4 regions of the Paenibacillus sp. FW126-R14 genome follow, and region 2 is predicted to be linked to each of the others. Evidence: riboswitches for the same ligand, from Rfam matches in the RefSeq annotation. Region 2 holds a riboswitch; each other region holds the start of a gene.
What was found. A riboswitch is a leader RNA that binds a small molecule or an ion and turns the genes downstream of it on or off. The one in region 2 is predicted to bind cyclic di-AMP.
Positions count from the first base shown of each region.

Region 1: linked by a shared signal. The riboswitch ahead of AC3WRW_RS10815 (APC family permease) and the one ahead of AC3WRW_RS13040 (C40 family peptidase) in region 2 are both predicted to bind cyclic di-AMP.
Region 3: linked by a shared signal. The riboswitch ahead of AC3WRW_RS21105 (CAP domain-containing protein) and the one ahead of AC3WRW_RS13040 (C40 family peptidase) in region 2 are both predicted to bind cyclic di-AMP.
Region 4: linked by a shared signal. The riboswitch ahead of AC3WRW_RS22780 (resuscitation-promoting factor) and the one ahead of AC3WRW_RS13040 (C40 family peptidase) in region 2 are both predicted to bind cyclic di-AMP.

Region 1 is NZ_JBYTBS010000012.1:13,985-17,232, reverse strand. It holds gene AC3WRW_RS10820 (NAD(P)/FAD-dependent oxidoreductase) at 1-1,163, shown strand, start outside; cyclic di-AMP (ydaO/yuaA leader) riboswitch at 1,349-1,509, shown strand; gene AC3WRW_RS10815 (APC family permease) at 1,607-3,248, shown strand, end outside.
Region 2 is NZ_JBYTBS010000016.1:91,910-95,157, reverse strand. It holds gene AC3WRW_RS13045 (hypothetical protein) at 1-707, shown strand, start outside; cyclic di-AMP (ydaO/yuaA leader) riboswitch at 876-1,014, shown strand; gene AC3WRW_RS13040 (C40 family peptidase) at 1,018-1,491, shown strand; guanidine-I (ykkC/yxkD leader) riboswitch at 1,634-1,737, shown strand; gene AC3WRW_RS13035 (DMT family transporter) at 1,829-2,149, shown strand; gene AC3WRW_RS13030 (hypothetical protein) at 2,150-3,106, opposite strand; gene AC3WRW_RS13025 (ABC transporter permease subunit) at 3,103-3,248, opposite strand, start outside.
Region 3 is NZ_JBYTBS010000036.1:52,129-55,376, reverse strand. It holds gene AC3WRW_RS21120 (Ger(x)C family spore germination protein) at 1-98, shown strand, start outside; gene AC3WRW_RS21115 (hypothetical protein) at 105-332, shown strand; gene AC3WRW_RS21110 (GerAB/ArcD/ProY family transporter) at 349-1,428, shown strand; gene AC3WRW_RS21105 (CAP domain-containing protein) at 1,479-2,135, opposite strand; cyclic di-AMP (ydaO/yuaA leader) riboswitch at 2,143-2,276, opposite strand; gene AC3WRW_RS21100 (alpha/beta-type small acid-soluble spore protein) at 2,554-2,781, shown strand; gene AC3WRW_RS21095 (ATP-dependent DNA ligase) at 2,833-3,248, opposite strand, start outside.
Region 4 is NZ_JBYTBS010000041.1:52,185-55,432, reverse strand. It holds gene AC3WRW_RS22790 (ABC transporter permease) at 1-621, opposite strand, end outside; gene AC3WRW_RS22785 (ABC transporter ATP-binding protein) at 618-1,361, opposite strand; cyclic di-AMP (ydaO/yuaA leader) riboswitch at 1,644-1,836, shown strand; gene AC3WRW_RS22780 (resuscitation-promoting factor) at 2,143-3,234, shown strand.

The sequences.
Region 1 (3,248 bases), on a different contig from region 2:
AGAAGCTGATCAAATCAGGCGAAGCGGCTGTTACGCTGGTGAACAAACACGATTATCATTACATGACGACGCATCTGCATATGCCGGCAGCCGGCACCGATCATCATGAAAATGCGCGTGTAGCGATCAGTGAGCTGATTGACGAGCGGAAAATTCATTTTATTAAGGCGACGGTTCGGCAGATTTTGCCTGAAGAGAAGAAGGTGATTCTCACCGATGAAGTTCTCACTTACGATTACCTCGTTGTGGGGCTTGGAAGTGAGACGGAAACCTTCGGCATTCCGGGACTGCGGGAGCATGCCATGTCGATCAACAGCATTAACAGCGTCCGGTTCATCCGCCAGCATACCCAATATATGTTCGCTAAATATAAATTGGATTCCAAACATAAGGAATATTTGACCTTCGTCGTCGGGGGCGCGGGGTTCACCGGAACGGAGTTTGTCGGCGAATTGGCCGACCGGGTGCCTGATCTTTGCCGAACGTTTGATGTCGATCCGTCGCTTGTGCAGATCATTAATATCGAAGCGTCGTCCACCGCTCTGCCGCCCGGTCTGCCTAACGACCTCGTGGAATACGGCATGGAAGTAATGCGCCGCAAAGGGGTTCAGTATAAATTATCTACGGCAATTAAGGCTTGCGACCCTGACGGCGTCCTGTTGGGGGACGGTCAATTCATTCGTGCGGGCACCGTTATTTGGTCGGGGGGCGTTCGCGGGAATTCCTTGCTGCAGGAAGCGGGCTTCCACGTTCAGCGCGGCAGGGTCAAAGTGGATGACTACTTGCGTTCCTTGCAGTTCCCTGATGTGTTTATAACGGGGGATTGCTCCATTGTCATGAGCCCGGAAGGCACCCCATACCCGGCGAATGCCCAAATTGCCGTTCAACAGGGCTATAATACGGCGAGAAACGTGATCCATAGCCTGAGGGGGAACCCGCTAAGACCTTTTGCCTATGATTACAAAGGGACGGTCGCCTCGCTGGGGCGCGGAGAAGCGATCGGTATCCTGAAGGTCAAGAAAGTGAAAGGCAAATGGGCCGCTTTTCTCAAAAAAATAATCGATGCCCGCTATCTATTTCTGATCGGCGGCATTCCGCTGGTATGGAAAAAGATGATTTTTAAGCAAAAACAAGCCACAAGGAATCGTCATGTAAGAAATTAATTTTGCCAAAATACCCCAAAACCCAAGGAATCAGACAAAAGGCTAGATAATCAGAGATTCTGAAAGGATTAGGCCATTGTAAGCGAATTATTAAATGAATGCGGGGAGGGAATAATCTTTTTTAAGATTTTTCTCTCCTTTACTATGTGCGAATAAGAGAGTAGTATCAACTCGTACGTTAACAGTTGAATATTTCGCTTAATTTTCTTAACGGAAAAGCGGGGGAACCACAGGTTTCAACGGGGTGAGTAAGATCCGTCGCGTCGCACGCGGCCATGATCTTTAGGGCAGATTTCTCGCAGCCCGAACCCGTCAGCTAACCTCGTAAGCGATCGTGAGAAAGGAGAACATGTGGCTAAGCACAAGGTCTATCCTTGTGTTTTTTTGCGCCCAAAAAGGGGAAATCAAGCTGAAAACTAGGTTATTTGGGGGAATTTCACAGCATGACAAGTGACTCATTGAAAAAGATTGTATTCGGCAAACCGCTGAAATCGGCGGAGCTGGAATCTGAGAAAATGCAGGTATGGAAGGCTCTGCCCATCCTATCTTCGGATGCCCTGTCTTCGGTGGCCTATGGCACGGAGCAGATTTTGCTGGAGCTTGCGACTGTTGGAGTCGCCGCTTTTGCTTTCTCACTGCCGATTGCAATCTCGATTATTGCTTTAATCATGCTTCTTGTTTTGAGCTATCGCCAAGTGATTGAAGCCTACCCGATGGGTGGCGGAGCCTACATGGTGGCGAAGGAAAATTTGGGTATGATGTGGGGAAGACTCACAGGGGTTTCACTGCTTATAGATTATACGTTAACCGTTGCGGTTTCGATTTCGGCAGGCGTGCAGGCGATAACGTCGGCTTTCCCTGCTACCGTGCCATATATTGTTCCTATTGCTTTAGTCCTTGTCTGGGTGATGGTTTGGCTGAATTTGCGGGGCACGTCCGAGTCGGGGACCGTGTTCGCGATTCCAACGTACTTTTTTATCCTATGTATTCTACTGCTGATCGGCAAAGGGATTTTCGATATGCTGACAGGTTCGATGAACCTGCATGCCGCCGAGTTTGTTCCGGGCTCGATGACGGGCTCACTGACGTTATTCGTCATTCTAAAAGCCTTCTCATCCGGCTGCTCGGCCGTGACAGGGATTGAGGCCATTTCGGATGCGGTGCCTCACTTCCGCTCTCCTTCCGTCAAAAATGCCAAAAAAACGCTGGCATCCCTCGGCACGCTGCTGGCCATCGTCTTCGGCGGCGTCACCCTGCTGAGCTTAGGCTATGGGATCGCACCTGACCCGCATGGCCATACCTCGGTCTTGTCGATGGTTACGGAGCAGGCGTTCGGGCGTGGAGTGATGTATTATGCGACACAGATCGGCACGATGCTGATTCTGGTATTGGCTGCGAATACGAGCTTTAACGGTTTTCCGATCCTATCCTCCATCATGGCACAGGATAAAAATTTCCCGCGCATGTTCTCGTACCGGGGGGACCGGCTCTCGTTCTATTACGGGATTGTAACGTTAGGCGTTTTGGCAAGTCTTCTGCTCATTATTTTTAAAGGAAAAACCGATGCACTCATTCCTCTTTATGCGATTGGCGTCTTTTTATCTTTTACGCTTGCCCAAAGCGGTTTGGTTCGCAAATGGTTCCGGGAGCGCCCGGCCGGCTGGATCGGCAAGCTGCTTATCAATGGCTTAGGCGGGATCGTTTCCTTCGCCGTTTTGGTTATTTTCTGTATAACGAAATTTAGCGAGGGCGCTTGGATTGTTATTATCGTGACGCCGCTTGCGCTTTGGGGAATTACCAAAATCAGCAATCACTACGATGACGTAGCGAAACAGCTGCGGATTGATATCACGCAAGAACGTTTATGCACGAAGGAGCCTGTGATCATAGTGCCTGTAGCGGGCATTCACCGCGTGGTGGCGCAGTCTTTGAACTATGCCAAATCCTTATCGCCCAACGTCATTGCGTTCTATGTGTCCTTTTCGGATGAGGATGAAGAGGCGATGCAGGAGAAATGGGAGAAATGGGATCCCGGCGTTCGTCTCGTCGTGTTTAAATCCCGTTACCGTACCATTTTGAAACCGC
Region 2 (3,248 bases):
AAGGGGTGCTCGTCCCGCTCATGCACCGCTATCCGGGCGGCGACCAGCCGAAGGAGGCGCTCCGGCTTTTTCTCGCCGAGAGCCAGTTCCAGCTGCTCAAAACGGATCTCAGCCATCGCTATTTGTGGTGGCTGGCTGCACTGCTCCTGGCTCGCATGCTGCTCACTCCGGTAATGAACAGCGGTGTCTACTATTCCCTCACACATTCCGAGCAAAATGCCGGCTATCGCTTCGTACGCGGAGTTAAGGAACTGACGCTTCCCTTCCTCCTCACCTACATCGTCCGAATCGCCTTGTCCCTACTGCCGCTCATCTGGGCGCTGCCCAAAGCGCAGAAGATGTTCGAACACAGTACATCCTATGAACAGGCCTCCCTGGATTTACTGCCTTGGCTGATGGGCTTCCTGGTTTATGGCTTCCTGCTTCATCTTCTCTTTATGTATGTGCAATTCGCCATTGCCGCACACCTCGGCATTTTATCCACCGTCATTACATTCTTCCGGTTCTCGTTTCCGATCATCGGCCTTTCTCTTATTCTTTTGCTCAGTTCGGGACTTTTGACAGGGATTACAGTCACTGCGACCTACATCTGGGCAGGACTGTTAGCGCTAATCATTTATCAGCTTTTCCCGCTTTTCCATATTTTCCTGCAAATGTGGGCGATAACCTCGCAATTTCAGCTTCTTTCCGCCAAAATGAACCCCTAATAAATAATAAATAAAGCTAGATATGGTTTATATTTGTTCAATCCCCTTGCAAAAGGGGATTTTTTTGTCTGGAAAGCGAACGATAGCACATTTTTCCGGCCCAAATTGCGCTCTAAAGGAGGAATTTCGATGTTTATGACGAATTACAGTGATTAGCATTAAAAAACCAAATATTTCATGCCGAATTCCTCATTTCTTGGGGAAACGGGGGAACCACTCCGGGTGAATTGATCTTGCAAGACAGGGATCATAGGGAACCTTCAACCGAACCCTCCAGCTAACCTCGTAGGCACCGGAAGGAGACAAGCAGTTGAAAAAGGTTGTTGCTCTTTTTTTTAGTCTTGTTTTGTTTTTGAGTGTAGCTTTAGGAAGTGCATCTGCTTCACAATCTAAGTTGGATGAAACGGTTGACGGATTGCTCGGAATTCCGTACAAAGATGCGGGAACGACAACAAAGGGCTTTGATTGCTCTGGGTTTACCTCATACGTTTTCGACCAATTCGGCATTGACCTTCCTCATAGTTCTGCCGCTCAAGATAAAGAGGGCTACTGGATTGACAAAAGTGATCTTCGCAAAGGCGATCTTGTGTTCTTCAACACAGGGGGCAAAGGCATTTCTCACGTTGGTATCTACCTTGGCAACGGTGAATTTATTCATTCCGCTTCCAACGAAGGTATCGTGAAAAACAAGCTAAGCGAATCGTATTACGCGAAGAGGTATGTATCCGCCAGACGTGTTCTGTGGGATGATATCTACAATCAACTAACTGCTGAATCCAAGTAATTTCTTGTACTTATGAATAAAGCCCCGGAAAGCGCCGGCTCGCAAGAGCTGCTCCCAGGGCTTTTATTCATGAGTGCTCATGCTGCCTCATCGACTCGAAGATATAACTTGACATAGCATGTGAGCCGTCCTATAATAGCGGCATTAAGTTTTCTAGGGTTCCGTGGCGCTGCAGCGTCAGTCTGGTCCGAGAGAAAACACACAGCGGATACGCTGTGGTCACGGAGGGAGAAAAGCCCGGGAGTCATATCGCACAGCGATATCGCTTCCGGGCTTTTCTCCTTTTTGCCGCGGCCTTACACCGCATCCAAGCAAACTTCTTAAGGAGTGATTCATTATGGCATGGTTGTATCTCGTCATTGCAGGTGTTTTCGAGGTAGTCTGGGCGATCTCATTGAAATTTTCCAATGGTTTTACCCGACTGATTCCGTCCGGAGTAACAATTGCCGGCATGGTGATCAGCTTTTATTTTCTCGCCATAGCAACGAAAACTCTGCCCATCGGCACAGCCTACGCGGCCTGGACAGGAATTGGCGCCGTAGGGGCGATTATTATCGGCACCCTGTTTTTAAATGAGCCCGTCAGTTTGCTGCGCATCCTGTTCATGATTCTCATCTTGGTCGGCGTTCTCGGCCTCAAATTCACATCCGGACACTAGCTACATGAGCTGGCGTTCGCTGCCGTATCTGCGCTTCAACTGGCTTAAGAAGAACTGCAGTGAGAGGAAGAGCAGAGAGAAGCTCGCTCCTACGCTCAAAATAATCCAAGGATGCAGCCTGATGTACCGCGAGCCGTAAGCGATCAGGGAAAGCCATTCTCCCGATGTCGTAATCGTAATGGAATAGCCGGCGTCGCTGTCGCCGATTGTTTCCGTGCCGCCAAGCACAATGTTAAAGACAGCGAGCTGCCCTAGCAGGAAAAGCACCTGCATGAATTCGCTAAGGAAGATGAACAACATTTCATTTCTCATGCAGGGGACCAGATGCCGGACCGTGCGGTGAAAAACAGTCCCTCCCATCAAACGGGAAGCCTCAATAAATAGCTTGTCGTTATAATAGCGGGTCCGTTCGGCTATTTGATGAGCTAACGGAAACAGGCCGATGAACGTGACCAGAATAACGAAGGTAACGGAGAAGAGCATCTTATACTGCGGGTCCGCTTTCACCCACTGATCCAGCCGCAGCCCGAAATACATGCCCGCCAATGGCGGAAACAAGAATACAAAGGCAGGTACGGAAGCGACTACCCACTGCATAGCCTTAAGAATACCCCACCCTTTGCCGGTAGTCCCGCTCCACATTCCCCAAGGCGCCGCAATGACAAAACGGAGCAGCGTTAACGCCAGTGTCGTTCCCAGCGTATACTTCAATCCGTTAAGCAGCAGGCTCAGCATATCAAAGCCTCGATGATCCGTCCCAAGCAGGAACGTGCTGTTCGGCGAGAACGGCGGAATGCTGTAGCGTGTTTTGCCATCTTGTTGATATTGAATCATGTTGATTTTGTCCTCCGGCGAAATGCCGTGAGGCTTCAGCCATGTGCCGAAAAGAGCCACAAGGAGAATTAGAACGATAAGTGCAAGGGAGATATAGAATGCGCTTGATGAGCGTTTGATCATGATGAGACGGCCTCCCCCGTACGGACGATAAACTTTTTACGCAGCAAAGCGTACAGCACGTGAAATGCCATAGCAAGCAGCGCGAGCGAGATGCAAATGACCGACATCGATGAGACGCTTTGCATAACAGGCGAGATAATGA
Region 3 (3,248 bases), on a different contig from region 2:
AGGTGACTGTACATTCTGACGCCAAGATGCTGCGTCCCGGGTTGTCCAGCATCAAATCCTCGAAAGCGGAAGAGGAGACCAGAAAGAAAGAGGAATAGACGAAAATGACACCCAAGGATATTCCGGTATACATGGCGGCATGCCTGCTCATCACGCTATTTCAGTGGTTCCGGTTGAAAACAGTATCGAACAAGGAGCGTGCGGCTTATCTGTCTATTTTGGCCCTATGTTGGATTCTGGCCGTCTCCTTAGTTTTGAATCCTGGCTTGCCGGGCCCGACACAATTGGTGAATGTTATTCTCAAGCCGCTGGGTAATCTCTTAGATCATTAAAGGAGCTTTGGTAAACATGCGGATCGGCGGAAAACAACTATTCTGGATGATACTGACGATGCAGCTCGGCATGACCCTTTTGCTAACCATTAATCCAGCCATCCTGGCAGCGAAGCAGGACGCTTGGCTCTCGACCGCTTGCGCAACCGGGATAGGCGTATTCATCGCGTTTGTTTGCTCACGCTTAAGCTTGCTTTACCCTAGGCAAACGCTGATTGATTTTTGCAGAAGCTTGTTTGGCCGATACGTTGGGTATCTGGTCATTTTTGTTTATTTACTCATATGGTACAGCGTGCTTGCGATCATACTTAGGCAATATTCGGAGCTCATTGCCGCGACAATTTTGCCGAAAACACCTATCCTTATCCCGATCCTGGGCATGCTCCTTGTTGCCGTTTATGTGACCTTCTTAGGCATAGAGGCGATTGCCAGATGCTGTGAGATCTTAGGGCCTTTCACCTTGCTTGGCATTGCGATTCCGCTTTTGCTCAGCCTAAAAAATATCCATATCCACAACATCCTCCCCATTTACGTGGACTCCGGCGCTTTAACGATCTTGAAAGGAGCGCTGCCGACCGCAACGTTTCTTGGGGATTGCATCCTACTTCTCGTCGTCATGGGCTTCGTTGCGAAGCCCAAAACCGGGGTGAAGCCAGCTTTATTCGGCGTAGCCTCAGCGGGTTTGTTAACCAGCGTTTCGACCTTCCTGATCGTTTCCATCTTCGGACACCTCTCTGCTTCAGGCCAAACCTATCCCTATTTCAATTTGGTTCGTTATATTTCCTTTTTCGACTTTTTCCAAAACTTGGACTCCTTTGTTATCGCCATTTGGATCATCAGCGTTTTCACGAAAGTCTCGCTCTACTTGTTCGTCTGTACGTATGGAACCGCTCAAGTGTTCGGCCTTCATAAATGGCGGCGAATGCTGTTGTTCGTCGCGCCGGTATCGGTGCTGCTTGCCTTGATTCCGCGGGATTTCATCGATAGTTCGGTGTTTTTCCCACAAAAAATTGGAATCCCTATCATGTTCCCTCTTCATATAATCAGCCTGCCGCTGCTGATGTGGGGTATCGCGAAGTGGAAACAACATAAATAAAGCCCTTAGCGTTCCCATCCGGGAAGTCTAAGGGCTGCAAATGAATCAAATTAGTTGCTGATAAACTCTTGTACCCATTCGCCGTTATAATAGGCAACACCGATCTTGGTGTAGTTCGGGCTAAGAATATTTTGACGGTGACCTGAGCTGTTCATCCACGCGTCCATAACGGCTTGAGGCGTAGGTTGACCTTTGGCAATATTCTCGCCGGCATAGGAATAACGGATGCCATAAGAGCTCATCATATCAAAAGGAGAGCCGTAAGTCGGCGACGTATGATCGAAGTAGCCGTTATTGTACATATCTTTCGCCTTGTCCAACGCCATGGCTGTCAGCGCGCTATCGCTCGTCAGCGCTTTAAGCCCTGCTTTTGCCCGTTCCTGGTTAACTAAAGTAACGACTTGGCTGGCGTAGGCCGATTGCGATGGCGCCGTCTGAGATGGCGCGGACGGTGCAGGCGCTTGGTAACCGCCGTTAGTGCCAGGAATGTTCAGCTTCATCCCTGACCAGATCACGTTTGGATTGGTAACCTGAGGATTTGCTTGAATTAGCGATGTGAGGCTCACGCCATACTTCTTAGAGATTAACCACATAGTATCATTGCCTGACACTGTATATGTTGCCGATGCGGCCATGGCAGCACTTGTGCCCATAAGGACGCTCAGTCCGATAGCGCCGGTAACCACTAGCTTTTTGTAACGTTTCATTGAATAAATCTCTCCTTTTTGCGGCCTGCGAGGTTAGCTGTCGGATTCGGGTCAAAGAGTAATCACCCGGCCGCTTCATGCGGCTTCACCCCAAAGAGTGGGTCCCCCGTGCCTCCAAAGAGGCTTCGGCCTTCTGAGTTTTTTGATCCTGTGAAGGTTCTAACCGATTGTAACACGTGAACATGCTGAAAACATGGCTCAAATTTTTCCAACCCTTATGGAATGCAAATGAAAGCGGATACAATCCAGAGATGCCGAACGTCCCCTTCAGCGACTTGCAACTGTTTATACTGCTGCAGGTGCGGACCCTTTCGGTTCCGGTATTGAGACTGCTACCGGAAAAAAATTTCCAATACGTATGCATAAAAAACCAGAACTTCCACAAAATACTCATACACCAAATAAAGGAGTGAATCAAATGTCTAGCAGTAGAAGCAGCAATTCCTTAGTCGTACAACAAGCAAGATCAGCTCTTGAGCAAATGAAATACGAAGTCGCTCAGGAACTAGGTATTCAGATTCCTCAGGACGGTTATTACGGTTACATGGCTACTCGTGATACCGGAGCAATCGGCGGACACATTACGAGACGACTGGTTCAAATCGCCGAACAGCAGCTAAGCGGCAGCACCAATTTCCGACGTTAAAAGGCAAAAAGACTGAGTCACCACTTCCTCCATGGTGATCCAGTCTTTTTTTCATATCTGCCTGACGAAATCCATAAAAACCGGCGAACGGAGTCTTCCGCTTTTCGTCCAGTTTCGCGTTTTAATTTTGGCCATCAGCCGCGGTTCCATATAAGCAAAATGGTTGTCTTCTTTGAAAACCAAGCGCTGTTTGACACCATCCAACGCCATTTGATGCATAGACGTTACGCCTGTTTCAATCACGCCAACGGGGATTTTCGATCCGTCCGCCGAATCAATCGAGGCTAGTAAAGCAAAATTATTTTTCCGGTAGCCCGAAATGTACACATCCGCATACGTCCAGTTGATCACCTTCTGCCACTGTTTGGAACGTTTATTGACTTCGTACTTGAAAGTCTCTTTCTTCGATTTCAGGACGATGCCTTCAAGCCCGCGCTGGCGGATTTGCTCAAAATAATCAACGGCTT
Region 4 (3,248 bases), on a different contig from region 2:
CCAGGCTAAAATGAGAACCAATGCTGCGCCGCTTGCCCAGAACACGCTGGTCAGAAATTGCAGAGAAACCAAAGCGGTGGTTGCGATCCAGCGAAAGCTACCGGATGCGATTCTCGCGCGTTCGTTCGTGAACCGGCTTTCCTGCCAGCTAGCCGACAAATTGGCCAACTTCATTAATAGAAGCAGGGCGAGCATCCATAAGAAATGCTGCTCTTCACGTCCGAGGCAGTGATGGTACAAGGGCCACAACACGACCCATGCCAGAAATGTCCAAAACGCTTGCAGCGCTAAGCTGTACATAAATCCGCCGCGGAAGTACGGACCCATTTGGTGCTCGATACGCAGCAAAAACATACGGTCTGCGCTTCTGGCTAAGGTGCGGATTGGACTGGATGACAACAGAGGAACGAGAAGCAGAAGGACGATCCACAAATAAGGGTAATCTGTCGGAAGCCGCTGTAATATTTTTGCATAATAATAGGAAGAAAGAATGACAAGAAATAACAGGAAGCCGAAAAAGTTGCTGCGCGCCGCATACTGCAGATAGCCCATAGATTCTTTCATATAACGTTCAAATCTTTGCTGCCATAGGGCACGGGTATTCAAGTCCATCGATTTCATACCGGATCCCCTTTTACAAGCTTATAAAAGATGTCGTCCAGTGACGCCTGTTGGAGTCCGGTTTGCTGACGCAATTCGACTAAATCGCCCTGAGTGACCATGTGGCCCTTATGCAGGACGACGTAATTATCGCAATATTTCTCAATCGTAGACAAAATATGCGAGGATATGAGAAATGACGCGCCTTTTCGCTTCATTTTGACCATTAGCTCCAGCAGTGAGCGAATCGCTAGCGGATCTAGTCCGAGAAATGGCTCGTCAATGATGTACAAAGAGGGTTCGATCAGGAAAGCGTTCATAATCATTACTTTTTGTTTCATGCCTTTGGATAAATGGCTGGCGAAGGAGTTCAGCTTGTCCTCCATCTGAAATTGCACGAGCAGCGCTTGCGAACGGGAGAGATAGTCTTCTTTGGACAAGCCGTATGCCATGGCCGTTAGCTCGAGGTGCTCGCGAATCGTAAGTTCTTCATATAGCTCCGGACTTTCAGGTACGTAAGCGTAGGTCGCCCGGTAAGGAAGCGGATCCTCGGCTAACGTCAAGCCGTTGATTTTGATCGAACCTTTTTGAGGCTGAAGCAGACCGAGGATGTTTTTGATAGTCGTACTTTTGCCTGCGCCGTTCAAACCGATCAAACCCATCATTTCTCCCTGGCGAATCGAAAACGTGAGATCATGGAGAACCGGTTTCGTGGGTAAATATCCTCCAAATAAAGAATCGACTTGCAAAATAGGGCCCATCTAATTGCCTCCCTGAATAGCTAATTATTGGTATTAAATCACTGAATTCTTTCATGATAAGTATAAACAAATTTGGTTTCGAAGCCTAGTTTAGGTGTGAAAACACGAAGAAACCTAGTATTCGTACGTTATAGTGAGATAAATGTAGATAAAAAGTGGTTTTATTCTAAAAATAAGCTAATTTTAAGCGATTTAGCCCTTTTTAGTAGGTGTTAATCCCTTTACAGGTAGAGATTAACAGCGTAATATACTTTTCATAATAACTTAATAACCAATTTGCCATTTTTCCATTCGCTGAGTTCCGAATAAGGGAACGGGGGAACCACTGTAAGCTTGAGAAGCGGGTGACGCATCTGAGTGAACAGAGTGAGTAACAGGGGTGAATCTTGGACGTTAACGGAAGTTTACGTCTGAGTAGGGCGACTCTCACGTCCGAATCCGTCAGCTAACCTCGTAAGCGTAAGAGAGGTAACGATTGTCGTGTGTGCTATTTGTGTATTTTACTATGCAAACTAAGCCGGCGAGAAGAGTCCTCTTCTTGCTGGCTTTTTATCTTCTTTAGGATCTCTACTCATAGAATGTTGAATAGGCAAAGCGGGGTGGGACGACCGGAACGCAGCAGCTTAAGCGCAGCTGTCGATGGAAGCACGTTAAGTTAAATTAAAAACCTTAGTCGCGTCAAATTTAATCATGCTGTAACCTGGCGGCGAGGCTTTGAAGGAGGACCGAAGAAGTGGGCAGTATCTCTTTTAGCGAGACCCATGTAAAACGATCATCCAGCATGTCCTTCGCATTGCGATGGAAGCATGAAAACTTGCGTTTGATTTTAAGCCTGGCTCTAATTTCAATCGCAATGACTTTCATGTTTTTGGTGTTGTTGTACGGTACGGCTACCAAGAGCGTATCCGTGGTTGTGAATGGACAAGAAACCGTTGTGCACACGAAGCAATGGGTCCTGCAACGCCTACTGGATGAACAAGCCATAACGATTGGTGAACACGATGAAATATCTGCAGACCCTGCGGCGACAATCAAGGGTGGAGACAAATTCGTCATCGAGAAAGCTTCTCCAATTCAATTGACTGCTGATGGAAAGACCACCACTGTTTACACAACTGCAAGAACGGTTGAAAGTGCATTGCAACGTTTACATATTGCACTGGGGGAACACGATAAGCTGACTCCCGATCCAACAGCCGCTCTGGGCTCAGGCGATGAAATCAAAATCGTCCGTGTAAAAAAAGAGACGGAAGAAGTAACAGAGCCGATTGCATTCGATACGGAAAAGAAAAGTGATGCATCGCTGCTCAAAGGCAAAGAGCAAGTTATCCAAGAAGGTAAAGAGGGCGTACTGGTCAAAAAGAAAGAGAAGACTTACGAAGATGGCGTTCTAGTGGCGGAAGCTGTAGTGGGTCAAGAAGTACAACAGGAAAGTATAAAGAAAGTCGTGTCCGTTGGCACGAAGAACCCTGTTGTGACATTGTCGGCCTCATCTCCGAGCGTGGATGAGATCTCTAAGAATGGCGTTACGTTCGGGTATAAACAAATTCTGAAGAATGTGAAGCTAACGGCCTATTCGGCGGGAGCCGATTCGACAGGGAAGTCCGAAGGATCTCCTGGATACGGGAAGACGTATACGGGAACAACGGTAACGGAAGGCAGAACGATTGCGGTTGATCCGAAAGTCATCCCGCTGGGATGGTGGGTTTACATTGAGGGTGTCGGCTTCCGCCGTGCTGAAGATATCGGCAGCGGTGTGAAAGGCCAAATGATTGATGTATATTTTGAAGATCACGGCTATGCCAATAAATTCGGAACAAAACAGGGGTATACGGTCTATGTTGTAGGACCGAAGAAGCCGTCTGAAAATTAACGTGTAAACGTTAG